Regions from separate parts of the Flavobacterium sp. 90 genome, predicted to be linked through region 1. Evidence: riboswitches for the same ligand, from Rfam matches in the RefSeq annotation. Region 1 holds a riboswitch; the other holds the start of a gene.
The links. A riboswitch is a leader RNA that binds a small molecule or an ion and turns the genes downstream of it on or off. The one in region 1 is predicted to bind cobalamin.
Positions count from the first base shown of each region.

Region 1 (8,202 bases):
GATGAAAAAGGCGAAGTAATCAAAGCCAGCCAATGGAATGTTGGAACTGGTTACAAGGCAACTATTATATTGTATAAAGAATAAATTTGTTCTGCAATCTAGAAAAACAAACCCGACAAGCTTTCAAAAACTTGTCGGGTTTACTTTTTAATTGAATCTATAAGATTCTGAATAATAATTTACGGTAAATTCAAATCTTTAAATCCTGCAACTTCTGTAGAAACTTCTCCTAACCAACCCGCTTCTGCACGATTCGAATTATAAACTTTTACAAAGTCAATTCCTTTTAGTTTTACCGATTCTCCTTTTGAGTTTACAGCCCAATCGATATTAATTTGCGCTTTGTCATCAGCATTAGACCAGTTGTCTGCGTAACCCCAATCGTATGCCGGACAAACCCAATAACTTCCTGTTCCTGATTGATCGAATGCATTAGATTGCAAAAATGTTCCTTTAAAAGTAATCGTATTTCCTTTCCAAGATGGATAAAAAGGCTGACTGTGAAAAGGATTTTTAGAAACATAACCTGTTTTTCCCTGATTATCCGTCCAGCGAATATAATTTGGCTCACTTGGATCTTCCGGTTCTGTAGCTGGTTTGTAATACGTTAGCTCGTAATTTTTAATTGTAGTTGCTTTGTTATGCTCAGAACCGGCAATTTCGAACCATTCATCGTCCGGTTTTCCATTTCCGTTAGCATCGATAGAAACCATTATAATTCCAGGTTCAGCCCAATTCGAAAATGCATTTCCAAGTACAATAAAATCACTTCCTTCTTTATTAATAACGGTATGATCAAAACCGAACGTTACATAACCTCCAAATCCTCCAAGGCTAATCATACTATTATCAGTCGTGATTGCTTTTTCAGCTTTTGCTCGCATGGTTTCATCTGTATCTCCCGCTTCATATTGCGGTAAACCATTTGTAAATTGTCCCGGCGCAGGAAAGAAATCGAACACATTTTTGATTCTGTTTAAATACGCCTTATCGTTTACTGTAACCGTAAATGATTTCGAACTTTCGCCTACTCCATTTTTAGCTTTAAATTCAATATTATAAGTTCCAGCTGTTGCAAATACATAAGATAAATCAGCAGTTGTTGAAACTTCCTTGTTATTTACGAACCATTTATAGGTATTCTCGATCTCACTTCCCACTTGAGGTTTAACACTGAACCATTGCATTTTATCTGCAACGAAACCATTTGCAGGAATAGTAATTTCAATTTTTGGAGGATTCTGTACAGCATCATCATCTTTAGAACATCCCGCCAGGAACAGGACAATTGACAAGGTAAATAAAATCTTCTTCATTTTTCTTTTTTTAATTTTAAAGGTTATTTATTGTTTTTGATAGTTTTCTTTAGTTTAAAGGCAAAGTGAGCCGGAATATCTCCTGTAATTACAGTAAACTTATTTTCTCCGTTTTTATCGATACAATACAGTTTTCCGGGTGACACATAATCACCGGCATCTGTTATGTAAACATTTAGCGAGAAAGGATCAACAGCAAGTCCGTAAGGTGTTTTTATTTGATCGCTAACGGCTTTCGGTAAAAAACTTCCTTCAAGCAAAGTCTCTTTTTTTACATCGATCATTGAGTAATTTATTTTCCATTTGAAAGTGACATAACTAAACTCAGATCCAATTATATAACCTTTATCGCCCACAATAGAAAGATTGGCACAAGCGATATCAAAGGTTTTCTTGACTTTATCTGTTTTGGTATCAATGACAAAAAGTTTAGACGGAATACTATAATAATCGCCGCGAGAACTTACATAAATATCGCCATCTGCATCTGCTTTAAGTCTGTGAAGGTTTATTGCAACATCAATATCTTTGATTTTTGTAAAGGTTTTTAAGTCTATTACAGAAACTGTTCTTTCGTAATTTGGCGGACTATATCCTCCGGAATTTGCGATATACAATTTGTCGCCTACAATTGCCATTTCTTCAGGCTGACGTCCTACTTTTACAGTTCTTGTAATCTTAAGTGATGTAGTATCGATTTCGGCAACAAAACCATTTGGAGAATTTTCTCCCAATTGTACTTCGCCATCATAAGCGCTTGCATAAGCTTTTCCGTTTGCGAAAGTCACGTAACGACAGTTTTTTATATCAATAACTTTAAGACGTTTCGTCGTTGAAGCATCCATAACTTCGATCTTATTTGAGTTATTGATTACTGCATAAACTTTTGATCCGTAGATACCAATATCATTTCCCACATCTCCCAAACCTAAAGTCGCTTCGGGATTTGCCTGACCGTAAACATTTCGTCTGTAAGTCCCGGATTGATAGTCATAATAGTCTAATGACGATTTGTTCATATTCATATTTCCTTCGTTAAGAAGATAAAATCCGTCGACTGTTGTAACCGTTTCCGGAGGCAATACGACAACTTCTTCAGGGATAATAGGATCATCTTTCTGACACGCCTGAAAACTCAAGGTTATTAAAACCAATACGATCAAAAACTTGAAGTTTGTTTTCATAATAGAAAATTTAATTATTAGTATCTTTTACATTAAAAATTTACGGACAGACTCAGGCGATAATTTCTTCCGGGCATCGGAAAATTTAAAACCACATCATAATATTGATTGAAAAGATTGTTAACCTCCGCTCCTATTTTCGTTGGAAGTTTTAAGAATTTCCCATCCCAAATCAAAGCCACATCGCTGGTATACCAAGGCTTTACATAATTTACAGGAATATTGGCTTTCTGACTGTATCGTTCTCCGGTATAAATAAAGCTGTAGTTCAACTGCCAGTTTTTACAGCTTATAGACGAAGTTGCCGTTCCGCTGTTCATTGGCGTATACGGAATCTGATCTCCATAAGTCGTGCCTTGTGGCGTAACATCGATTGCTTTTTGATAGGTATAACTTAAACCTAAATCCAAAAATATATCTTCCGGAAAACGAAATACGAAGTTGGTATTTAATTCAAAACCTGTAATATCAACTTCGCCAAGATTCATCATCGTCCAGCGAAATAAATTTGCAGAAGGCATCGCAACAATTTTATCTTTTACGTGATTATAATATACATCAGCCTGAAAAGACGCTGATTGCAGAAACTTTTTTGGTTCGATTATATAAGTTGAACCAAAATCGTATTGTGTAGTAAATTCAGGCTTTAAAGAGCTGTTTCCGATAAAAGTATAATACAAATCATTGAAAGTTGGCATTCTGAAAGATTCTTTATAAAATGCTCTGACTCTGAAATTTTTACTATCGAAAGGCTGATAAGAAGCCGATACAACCGGACAAAAAACATGCTGACTGTCTCCTTGCTGATAATATTTTACTTGTTCGTCAACGTAAGCACCTAATAAATTTGCCTGAATATCAAGTCTTGACCAATGCATTTCTGTAGATAATGCGGCCAAATAAGAATATCGGGTTGGATATGGAAATCGGTATAAATTAGCAGTAAGTGTATTGATCGAAAAATCTGTTGCCAAAGAAACTTTCCACCATTCTTTAATCGTGTATTGGTTTACAACAGAAGCATAAAATTCATTTTGATAATATTTATTATCCAGCGCTCCCTGAAGTGTTTTATAATCCGGATCAATGTACCGATTATAATCTCTGCTGAATTTTATATTCGCCAATAATTCGTATTTCTTAGAAAAAGAATTTTGATAAGAGCCGTGAACAAAAAAGTTTCTGTCCCATTGTCGCTGCACATATTCATATTTATTGGCTAAAATTGCTCCCGGAAGTCCGCGTTCAGAATCATAATAATACGCTTTTAACGAGGTTTGACCAGTGTTTCCAAGTTTTCCCTGAAATGTCAATTCGCTTCTTAACGCTGTAATATCTCCATTTTGACGAACTGCCGTTGTATCATAACCATTTGTTTTTTGGTATCTGTACCTATATTTTCCATCGGCTTTAAGCCATTCAGTACTTGCTGTAAGAGAGAATCTGGAAGATAATTTTTGCTGATATAGAAAAGAAGGATTAAAAAGTCCGAAGGAACCTGTTTTTACGCCAACTCTTATTTTTGTATTTTTTCCGGAGGAGAAATCGGGAATTTTTGTCTTTAAGAAAAGTGTATTCGAAGCGAAAAAACCTCTTGCTGGCTGAAAAATAGTCGATTTCTGTCCGTTATACAATTCAATGGCTTCGATATTATCCAGCGAATATTTCCCAAGATCTACTTGTCCGTTTTGAGCATTTCCAACGGTCATTCCATCATAAAAAACCGCCGTATGAGCGCTTCCTAAACTTCGGACATTGATAGTTTTCAAACCGCCAATTCCGCCATAATCTTTCAATTGCACTCCAGAAAAATAACGCACAGCATCTGCAACAGAAAGACTATTTAATTTTTCGAGCTGTTTTCCTGACAATATCTGTACAGGCATAGGAGATTCGACCTTAAACTCACGCTTGCTTGTGGTTACAATAACCTCATTCAATTGATGTTTCTTTAAAGAATCTGATTCCTTATTATTTTTCAGCGGATTATCCTGTGCATACATCGGATTCAAAAATAAAATCCATGCCAATACAAAAAATCCACTATGTATTAGGCGAAAACGCCTATGTTCACATAAGTGCATAAAAAAATACTCTATTTAACTAAATAGTTGTTAACGGTAAAATCGAAATCAAATGTTAGTTTGATATTTGTGTTTGTCTCAAAACTCTGGTCCGCGAGAGCTTGAAATTATACGCATTGGCAGGTCTCCTGACTTATTCCCATTTTGATCAGCCTTCCCACATTTAGAAAAAATGCAGTGGCAAAAGATTCGATTTCAAAGGCTTAAAAAAGCGATTAGATCAGTCAAAATGTTGCATGGAATTTACAGTAACGGGCTTGTTCAGGATTTGCACCTGATTCCCTCTTCGTCAGCTAAACTCGAAAAGAATAGCTAAACCATTGCGAGCGCAAAGATACATAAACACACCAGTTAATACCTATTTTCTGATAAAAAACAGAAAACAGAAGGGTATATAACTATAAAACAGATGTTTTTAATTACAATTGTTTTTATTAGAAATAATTAATTTAATACAAAATCCCGAAGTTAAATATCATTAAGCTTCGGGAATAATTATAATATTATGTTGAAGAAATCTCTCCTTAAGACGTAGCTTAACCCCAATCTTGTCATTTCGACAGAGGAGAAATCACACACGGAACTCGACAAAGATTGGCGATTTTGATTGCGGATTTTCTAGTGTGATTTCTCCTCTGTCGAAATGACAAAAACTTTGTGTCTTTGCGCCTTTGCGAGATTAATTATATTTTTAAAAAAGCTTAACGAATAGCGGGATCAGCTCCTGAAAAAAAAATACTTTTATCATAGAAATCAAAAATGACAATATTGTAGTCTCTTTATAATATTAATTTTAATTAGCTTTCTTTTAAACTAATATCCAACACTTAAAAAAATTAAGAGTAACTTTATAATTCTAAAAATTAATAAAAGAAATGGAAAATAACAGAGAAAACAGCAATCTTTCAGATTCTAAAAACTGGAAATGGGGATTTTTCTATTATAACAAAAATGACAAAGATTTATTTCCACCTAAAAGAAATGGACAAGCAGGATTTACAATAAATTTCGCAAATCCTCGCTCCGTAATTCTATTTCTTGTGTTTATAATTTTACTTTTAATTCCAATGTTTTTTATATTTTCTAAAGTATAAAATATAACTTTTACAAGAAATACATACCTCTTCAATATTGGATTTTTTTACATTACTTTTTGTGAAAAAAGCATAATAATGCTTCTCTATCAAATACAAATTAAGTCAATTACATAATTTAAAATATCATACCAATCAAGAATTGAAATGTGCCGTTAGGTACAAAATATTGGTAGAAATTAGATTATAAATACATTGGCGTGCCGTAGGTACGCAACGAAACGCTAATCATTGCATACCTACGGCACGCTAAATCAATTCCAATTGATGTTTTCTACCAACATTTTGTACCTAACGGTACAAGTTGCAGACTTTCAACTCTTGATTTCTACAAATATTTTTTTGCTAACAACATCAATTGCTGGCTTTCACTCCGTGATTATTATGTATAATTATGTATTTAATTGTCTTCGTTTTTTAAACATTAATAAAATGGACTTCCTCAAACATTATCAATAACACATAAACACATACCATAATTAACTCATTAAAAAATAAGTAAATCATTTATTTTTTAACATTATATACATCATATTAATATTTTTCTTATCATTGTAGCACAGTATAGTATAGTACTGCATCTTAACTATTTAAAATAAATTATTATGCAAGAAAAAATTACAAGAGAAAAATTTTCGGTTAAAGGATTTCTTACCGTCATACTATTATTATTTGCTTTATGCAGTTTTGCACAAACCTATGAATTCGAGAATGGAACGCGCACCAATAGCGCCAACATTCAAAACTGCGATGCTTGTTCCAACAAAATAGTTGGGAATTTAGGAGGTGATAGCAGTGTTTCTGTCAACGTTTCTGTAACGACAACTGGCTGGTACAATCTGCAATTGTTTTATTGTACGGGCGATCCCAGAACCATTCGTTTAACGGCAGGTTCCGCAACAGCCATATCGATTCCGTGTGATCCTAGCGGAGGCTGGAGTACTGCAGCCTCAAAAAACATCAGTGTCTATTTAAACAGCGGAACCACTACTCTGCTTTGGGATAACACGAATTCCTGGGCGCCAAATTTAGACAAGTTTGTTTTGACTCCAATGGCGGCATCAACGACTCAAACAGTGAATTTTGGAACCAATAACAGTGTGGTTTACAATTTAACCAACAAGACTTATAACGTAAAATTCAATGGCGCAACAGTAATTACTAATGCATCTGCTTATGCGTCTAGCGATCAGCAATATGTGAGCAGTAATTTTGCTTCGGCGGTTTACTCTACAGAAGCGTTTACAGATAATATCGGTAGTGGTACGAAGCATATTTTCACTTTAAGTGGAAATTATACGTTGGGAATGCAACAGATTTTCTACACTTATACCAATAAAAATTATCTTGCAGTTCAGGTTGTCCTTACGGGAAATGGCTCGAATTGCTACAAAATGTCGCCTTTGACAAGTTATCAGGTAACGCCAAATTTTGGCACAGGAGATACTAGAGCCGTTTTTGTGCCTTATGATAATGATGCTTGGGTTCGCTATAATGCTTATCCGCTTAATGCTGCAGATTTTACAGCGTCTGAGGTTACTAACATTTACAACAATACGAATCGAAAAGGATTAGTTATTGGTTCTCTTGAACACACAAAATGGAAAACCGGAATTACGGTAAACGGTGGCGGAACCTCATCTGCTTACGTTTCGGTTATTGCAGGATGGACAAAAAAGGAAGTTACGAGAGATACTCGTGGTCATGGTTGGGTAAATGTTGGGCAAACAAGTTGTCCTTCGCCTAAAGTGATTATAAGTGCAAATGACGATTGGCGAACTGGTTTTGAAGAATTTGCTCAGGCAAACGCAGCGCTTCAACCTAAATATATTTTCGATTGGACGGCACCAAAACCAATGGGTTGGAATAGTTGGGGCGCCATGCAGACTTCTATTAATCTAACGAAAGTCAATGCCGTTGTAGACTTTTTCAAAAACGATTGTCCGGCTTTCAAAACGGAAGACAATACTTTATTCATCGATCTTGATTCGTATTGGGATAATATGTCTGATGCACAACTGGCACAATTTGTTACTTATGCTAAAAGCAAAGGTTTTAAAGCCGGTATTTACTGGGCTCCATTTGTAGATTGGGGAAAATATAATCGTCAGGTCGAAGGTAGTTCGTACAACTACAATCAATGTTGGACGACGGTTAATGGTGCTCCTTTTGAATTGGATGGCGCATATGCCATGGATCCCACAAGTCCGGGAACTAAGGCGAGAATACACTATTTTATCAATCGTTTTAAAGCCGCTGGTTTTGAGATGGTAAAAGTCGACTTTTTGACGCACGCCAGTATTGAAGCCGATAGTTTTGTGAACTATCAATTACATACAGGAATGGAAGCGTATCAGGAAGGAATGAAATATTTAGTCGACGAAATTAATGGTACAATGTTAGTCGAAGCAGCGATATCTCCAAATATTGCAACAGGTCCGTATGTGCATATGCGTCGTATTGCCTGCGATGCTTATAGCAGTATTGGAGATAGCGATTATACACTTAACAGCACAACTTATGG
Region 1 covers NZ_SMGE01000001.1:6,043,208-6,051,409, forward strand. The annotation lists gene C8C83_RS24575 (hypothetical protein) at 1-84, shown strand, start outside; gene C8C83_RS24580 (PKD-like domain-containing protein) at 180-1,316, opposite strand; gene C8C83_RS24585 (YncE family protein) at 1,340-2,500, opposite strand; gene C8C83_RS24590 (TonB-dependent receptor) at 2,533-4,530, opposite strand; cobalamin riboswitch at 4,685-4,921, opposite strand; gene C8C83_RS24595 (DUF5808 domain-containing protein) at 5,460-5,678, shown strand; gene C8C83_RS24600 (T9SS type A sorting domain-containing protein) at 6,284-8,202, shown strand, end outside.

Region 2 (8,202 bases), 2.7 Mb from region 1:
TTACTTGTTTAATGTTTTACACCAGAATTCCATGTCCAAAAAACATTAATCACGATCCTGATTATCTGAATAAAGCAACTCGATATTTTCCTTTCATTGGTTGGATTGTGGGAAGCATTTCTTTTTTGACATTTTATCTTTTTTCTCTTTTTTTGTCTACTGAAACTGCTGTAATTTTGGCTATTATTGCTTCGATATTGACAACCGGAGCTTTTCACGAAGACGGATTTGCTGATGTTTGCGATGGTTTTGGCGGAGGCTGGACCAAAGAAAAAATCCTAATGATTATGAAAGATAGCGCCATTGGTGCTTATGGAGCAATTGGCTTAGTTTTGCTTTTTTTATTGAAATTTAAATTGCTTTCAGAATCGATTTTGCTTTTCAACAGTGAGAACTCTTATCTTCTCATTTTTCTTTTATTTATTTCAGCTCACGCTTTGAGTCGTTTGGCAGCAATTTCTATTATTTTCACGCATGAGTATTCTCGTGATGATGCTTCAAGTAAAAGCAAACCTATTGCTAAAAAACATACTTGGAAAGAAATTTCAGGTTCCTTTTTCTTCGGATTACTCCCACTATTTGTTTTCTCTTATTTTCAATATAAATTTCTTTTGGCTATAATTCCGGTTTTTATAATGCGTTATTTTTTGGCGCGTTATTTCCAGAAATGGATTGACGGTTATACCGGAGATTGCCTTGGTGCAACGCAACAGGTTTGTGAAGTTGTTTATTATTTAAGTATTCTATTGGTATGGAAATTTATCTAGTTCGTCACACTGAAACCGTTTGTGAAAAAGGTATTTGCTACGGACAATCTGATGTTGATCTGGCAGAACCTTTTGACTTAGTTTTCGAAAATATTCTTTCGCAATTACCTTCAGAAGCTGTTATTTTTTCAAGTCCTTTGAAACGTTGTGTTATTCTGGCTGAATATATCGGGAGAAACATCAAAACCATTTCTTTTGAAAAAGAAAACCGCTTAATGGAAATGAATTTTGGCGATTGGGAATTGAAAAACTGGAATAATATTCCACAAGAAGAACTTAATCCCTGGATGGAAGATTTTGTCACTATTAAGGTTTCAAACGGAGAATCTTTTGTTGAATTACATCAGAGAGTTGAAGGTTTTTTAGCTGATTTGGTTTCAAAAGAAATAACAATTCCTATTATACTTGTAGCACATGCCGGCGTTATAAGAAGCATTTTATGTCATCAAACTTCTTTACCTCTAAAAGATGCTTTTAATAATAAAGTAGACTTTGGCGAAGTAATAAAAATAGTACTTTAAATGCCGTTTTGTTTAGAATTTGTTTTAAAAAGTGAAACAAATTTGAAAATTCGATAATTTTAACTTTATATTTGCACGAAATTAAGGTTGTGTTCATTAACACATTAAAAGGGAATCAAGTAATAATTCTTGAGCTGTACCCGCAACTGTAAGCTTTGTTCTGAAAAGAATGCTTGTTGTAACTACAAAACCACTGCTCGCCCCGGCGAATGGGAAGGTAAACAACAAGACGCAAGCCAGGAGACCTGCCTTTGTAACGAATATCGAGCTCTCGGGAAAAAGAGTTTAGAAATTATGACTTTAAAAAAACGTTTTGCTTTTTGTTTATTGTTGTTGTGCCAAATTATTTCGGCGCAGAACGACTCTATTACCAAACTGAAAGAAGTTGTAGTTTCTGACGCAAATCTTAAAAAATACTCCAATTCACAATCCGTTTTAAAACTCAATGATTCTGTCATTAATAAAAATGAGGCTTTATTGACGGATCTTTTAAACTTTAATTCCACTATTTATTTTAAAGAATATGGGCGTGGAATGCTCTCAACAGTTTCTTTTAGAGGAACTACGGCATCACAAACGGCGGTAATCTGGAACGGAATTAATATCAATTCTCAAATGAACGGAAGTACTGATTTTAATACTATTTCCGGCTCTGATTATAATTCGATAAGTATAAAAGCCGGCGGAGGAAGTGTCCTTTACGGAAGTGGAGCCGTTGGAGGAACCGTACATTTAAACAACGATTTGGCATTTTATAATCGGTTTGAGACTAATTTAAAACTTGATTACGGAAGTTTCAATACTATTGGAATCAATTTTAAAACCAATATTTCGAATAAAAAATGGAGCGCACAAATTGGCTTTTCTAAAAATAGTTCGACAAATGATTACAAATACATCAATAAACACAACTGGAAAGGCGAACAACGCTGGAACCAAAATGGTCAATATGATGTAATAACTATGAGCGCGAATGTTGGTTACAAATTTGACGCAAAAAATAGTTTGAAATTATACTCTCAAACTTCAAATACCGACAGAAACACTTCCTTAGTATCTGAAACGGAAACTAAAACCAGATATGTAAATGGTTTTAACCGAAACTTATTAGAATATGACGGTGATTATGGCAAATTTACCACTAATCTGAAAGCGGCATATATTTTCGAAAACTATCAATATTATCCAGATAATGCGGTTAATTTTTTCACTTACGGAAAAACAGAAAGCTTTATCACGAAAGCAGATTTAGGTTATAAAATTTCGAAATCAACACAAATAAACGGAGTTCTGGATTACAACAGAACTAAAGGTTACGGAACTGGTTTTGGAGATCACGTTAGAGAAATTAGTTCGGCTGCTTTATTGGTAAAACAAGATATTTCGACGGATTGGAAAAATGAATTCGGAATCAGAAAAGAGTTTACAGACAATTATCAATCTCCTCTTCTATTCTCTTTAGGATCTTCGTATCAATTTAGCAAATTGTATAATTTGAAATTGAATTTATCACGAAATTTTAGAATCCCAACTTTTAATGATTTGTACTGGGAACAAGGAGGAAATCCGAATTTGAAACCTGAAAGTTCTTATCAGGCAGAAATTGGAAATGTTTTCACTTTCAAAAATATATCATTGACTCAAACCTTTTATTACATGAAAATAAAAGATTTATTGCAATGGATTCCGGGAAGCAACGGCATTTGGTCTCCACAAAATACAGATAAAGTAAATAGTTATGGTGCTGAAACATTATTAAGCTGGAAAAAACAATTTGGTAAAAATATCTTCGCTGCAAATGCAACTTATGCTTACACGGCTTCAAAAAATGATGAAACCAAAAAACAGCTTTTCTATACTCCGTTAAATAAAGTAACTGGATCTGTTTCTTATTCCAGAAATAGAATTTCAGCTTATTATCAATTTATGTTTAATGGTTTTGTTTATACAACAGAAAACAATGACCCGAAGGATATAATAAATGATTATAATGTTTCGAATATCGGAATTGACTATGATTTTAAATTTCTGGACACTTTCAAACTTGGTTTTCAAGTATTAAATCTTTTCAATAAAGAATATGAAAGTTTGGAATACAGACCTCAGCCAGGTCGCAATTTTAATATGTACCTAACCCTAAAATTTTAATATAATGAAGTTTAGTAAATTATTTTTAGTAGCACTTAGCGTTTCGCTATTTGTTTCGTGTTCAAACGATGATAACAATAATAATGATGACACTCCAAAAGGAGTTTATGACAATGGTTTTTTTATCTTAAATGAAGGAACTACAAAAGGTACTGTTTCATTCTCAAGTGATGATTTAACTTCTTCTACCAAAGATATTTATGCTGCTGCAAATGGAACTGATGTGCTTGGAAAATTTGTTCAAAATATATTTTTTAGTGGTGACAACGCTTATATTATTTCAGGTGGAGCCAACAATATTACAGTAGTTAATCGTTACACTTTTAAATTAATTACTAAGATCGAAACTGGCTTAAAAAACCCAAGATACGGAGTTGTAAAAGATGGTAAAGCGTATGTTACAAATGCAAATACGTATTCATACGAAAATGCTGCAACAGGAGATACAGATGATTATGTTGCCATAATTAACCTTGCAACTAATACTTATGAGTCAAAAATTGACTTGAACACAACTGCTAACAGAGTGGTTTTGAAAGATGGAAAATTATATATCACAGATTCTTACAGTGATAAATTATCGATTGTTGATATTGCGACAAAAAAACTGGATACTCCTGTACAAATTGGTAAAACCGGTGATTGTATTGAAGAAGAAAACGGAATTCTTTACATCTTAAAAGGTGGTTATGGAAATAGCAGCGGACTTGTAAAAGTAAAAATAACAGACAAAACATTTACTGAATTTGCTTTTCCTGAAAGCTTAAAAGAAGCAGGATTTATGGATGTTAATGACAGTAAAATTTACTATACAGTAGGAAGTGCTGTTTATGTAATAAATACTAATGCTACGGCTCCATCAACAACACCACTTTTAACTTCTGCAGCAACTAATATATATGGATTTGCAGTTAAAAACAATCGTATTTATGTTGCACAAGGAAACTTTAAGGCAGATGGTACAGCTTACGTTTATAATTTAACTGGTGCATTACAAAAAGAAATAGCTACCGGTATAGGAAGTAATGGTTTTTACTTTAACGATTAATATTTTTTAGAATTAGTTTTTGGATTTTTACCAAAAAAGGGCTTTCATTTCTGAAAGCCTTTTTTTTTATGTCTAGTTCTGAAATAAGTTGATATAAAATCAACCTATTTTATGGAATTACGCTTCTTTAAGAACACTTTTCTTTTTGAAGTATAAAGTAATAAAAGCCAAAATAAAACAAACCAAACCTATAATTATCATATTCCAAATAGGTTTTGTGGTTTGTGAAAAAGTTCCGTTTTCGATAATTAATATTCTAAAAGCTTTCAAAAAATGTGTCAGCGGAATTACATTGGCAATTGCCTGAACTGCTTGTGGCATTTGACTTAATGGCCATGTAAAACCACTTAGAATAAAACTGGGAGTTGCTATAACCATTAAAATTTCTGTCGCTTTTAATTGGCTTGGAACCAAAATACTCACCAGAATCCCTATAAAAGAAACCGAGAGTACAAATATCCCTGCAATAAAAGTAAGCGGAAGTAAGTTTTCGTAAAAAGGCAATCTAAACCATAAAGTAAAAAGCCAATAAATAAGCCAAATTCCGAAACTCATAATCATATAAGGAATAATTTTTACCGCTAAAAGCTTTAAAACCGAAGGACATTTTTTGACTAAATCTTTAAAAGTTCCGTTTTCAAATTCAGAAGCAAAAGAAAGTGCTAATCCTAAAAGTAAAACTTGCTGCAAAACTGTCGCAAGAACTCCCGGCCATAGAAAGTACATATAATTAGTGCTTCGATTGTATTTTTTTATAAAAGTTGTTTTGAAAGGTTCATATTGTGAAGCAAGTAAATTCTCAGGAACGCCTTGTTTTCTTAATGTTTCAATTTGAACGCCTGCTTTTAATGTTCCAAGGCAAATTTGTATCGCCGTCGAAGCATAATTTGCCGTTAAAACATTAGAGGTATTTACGATCGTTGTAATTTCGGGATATTTTTTTGTGAGTGTCATTTTCTCAAAATCCTTTGGAATAATAACTACACAAGTTGCTTCTTTTTGGATGGCAATTTGCGAAAGATTATTTTGATCGTACAAAATCGAAGCGATAGACAAAACCTCATTGTCCTGAAACATTTGAATTGCTTTTGAACTTAATTCAGATCTGTCCTGATCCACAACTAAAATTGGCAAATCAGTTACTTTGCCCTTTCCGTAAACATATCCCAACAAAACGCCATAAAGAATTGGCGCTCCAATAAAAAGCAATCGAAGTACTTTATTACTCCAAAATAATCGGAATTCCCGTTTAAGCAATGAAAAGAAGTTTTGCATAATCAGAGAGATAAAGTAACCGTTGTTTTCGTAATAAGATCTTTTGTTTCGTCATTATTCGCAGGCGTTATTTTTATTTCGAATAAACTTTCCTGCATTTCGTAATCCGGATAAGCCGTTGCGATATTTCCATAAGCTCCCAGTTGCTTTATAGTTGATATTTTTCCTTTTACATCTTTTTTCAAATATGGAATATGAACATTTATTTCCTGATCTTTTTTAAATTTTGCTAATTGATTTTCTGGTATCGTAAATCGAAAGTATGCGCTGTTGGCAATATAACCATTAAATAAAGTATAACCCGGCAAGGCAAGTTCACCAAGATTTAGCGTTATCGTTTCTATGCTCATATCTTGTGGCGCAAAAATGTAGCGTTCTTTATCGGCGGTTTCTACTTCCTGCAATGCCCCAAGAGCTCTGTCTTGCTGTCCTAAAGCCATTGTTTGCTGTTCGATACGCGCGCCTTTTTTAGCATCGTCTAATTCGGCAATAACAGCATTATATTGCGCCTGAGCTCCTTGGTATTTAGCAAATGTTTCATCGTAAGTTTGTTGTGAGATCAAAGAATCTTTTAGCATATTAGTCAATCGCTTAATAGATTTCTGAGCAAATTCATATTGTTCTTTTAATCCCATTTTTTTTGCTTCAAGCTGTTTGATTTGGTTTTCAGTTGCTCCTTTTACAGCCATTTTATATTGCGCTTTTGCGGAAGTAACGGCACCTTCGGCCTGACTTTTTTTAGCATCAACTTCAGGAATATCAAGAATTGCAAGCGTATCTCCTTTCCGAACAATATCACCTTCCTTAACAAAGATTTTTAAAATCTTGCCGGGAATCTTGCTCACAACTGCAATTTGTTCTTTTTCTATTTTTCCTTGAATTATATTTTCTTTCTGCGCTTTTTGACAGCTTACATAAAGTAGAATTAAGGGAATTATAAGGATTGCTTTTTTCATAAAATAGAACTTTTTATTTGGATATTTTTTTTGATAAATCGCCAGTAGCAATTATAGTTTCAATAGCTGCCAGTCGCTGATCGATCAAAGTCGTGGTTTTGTTTACTGATGCTTTATACGAATCATTTTCGGCCTCAAGGCGTTCAGATATATTGATAAGACCTTCCTTATATTGTTTTATCGCCAGATTTAAATTATTGCCTGCGACTTTTTCTTGTTGTTGTGTGATATCAATTTTTTGTGTTAGAACACTGTAATCAACTAAGTTTTTTTCAAGAAGTAATTCCAGTTTTTCTTTCGTATCGTCAATTTGGTTCTGTACTTGCTCAATATTTATTTTGGCTTCATGTACTTTATGTTTTCTTTCAAAACCTGAGAAAACTTCCCATTTCATGGCAGCTCCAACCATCCAGTTATTGCTTATAGTTAATTCGTTTAAACCTAAATATAATGCTTGATTTATTCCGGTAATAATGGGAGTTGTAGCTCTTGCATTGAATAAACTCGAGTACGAAACTCCACCAAAAGCACCCAAAGTAGGCAAATAAGTTCCTTTTTCTTTTTTTAATAAATATTCATACGCAGTTTTAAACGATTCGAGTGCTTTTATTTCCTGTTTATTTTCAGTGCTTAATTTCTCATCAGCTATAATATATGGAGCCAATTCATAATGAACATTCTCAATCTCATCAATAGAATAACCTGTTAGGTATTGAATTTTTTTATAGACTAATTTTCGTTTTCCGTCCAGTTCAATTTTTTTTGAAGCCAGTTCCAGCGATGCCAGTTTAATTTTATCCCGATCGTATGGTATTGCAAGTCCCTGTTCAATTGCTTTTGTTACACGTTTCGTTTCTGTATCTAATCGCTTTTCACTTTCCTGTATTAATTTGTCAATCTCTTTCAATAATTCTAATTGATCAAAAGTGTTTATCACATCTTTTATGATTTGATCTTTTTCTGACTCTTTTAAAAATACAGTTCCTTTCGTTTTTTCTGCAATAGCTTTTGCTCCGTTTGGAATTTGCATTCCGCTAAACAATACGGTTTTTGCCATTACACTTCCGTTAAAAATATTTCCGTAGTTTTTAAAAGCTGTTTTTCCATCAAACAAAGGATAATTTACAATTGGTATTGTAGCCGTAGGAAGATCAACAGTTAGTTTATTGTCAAAATAAGAATACAATGCACTCGCTTCAACCGTTGGAATGTATTTGTTCCAGACTCCTTTTTCCTGAAGATTTAATTTTTCAATATCCAGATCTTTGTTTTTCAGCGAAGTACTTTTCTCGATCGCCTTCTGAATTGCATCTTCTAAGCTTGAAGAAACCTCAATTTGACCATATCCATAAGTTAGATAAAAGAAGAAAAGTAAAAAAGATAAATGTTTTTTCATTGCAATTCTGTATCTATTATTTGATAAATTCTGAAACAAAATTTGTAGGATATCCTAAAAGGAAAAACAGACGTAAATAACGTTTAATTAC
Region 2 covers NZ_SMGE01000001.1:3,349,046-3,357,247, reverse strand. The annotation lists gene C8C83_RS13990 (adenosylcobinamide-GDP ribazoletransferase) at 1-767, shown strand, start outside; gene cobC (alpha-ribazole phosphatase) at 752-1,288, shown strand; cobalamin riboswitch at 1,356-1,556, shown strand; gene C8C83_RS13980 (TonB-dependent receptor) at 1,583-3,436, shown strand; gene C8C83_RS13975 (hypothetical protein) at 3,441-4,484, shown strand; gene C8C83_RS13970 (ABC transporter permease) at 4,602-5,759, opposite strand; gene C8C83_RS13965 (biotin/lipoyl-binding protein) at 5,762-6,715, opposite strand; gene C8C83_RS13960 (TolC family protein) at 6,729-8,111, opposite strand.
Region 2: linked by a shared signal. The riboswitch ahead of C8C83_RS13980 (TonB-dependent receptor) and the one ahead of C8C83_RS24590 (TonB-dependent receptor) in region 1 are both predicted to bind cobalamin.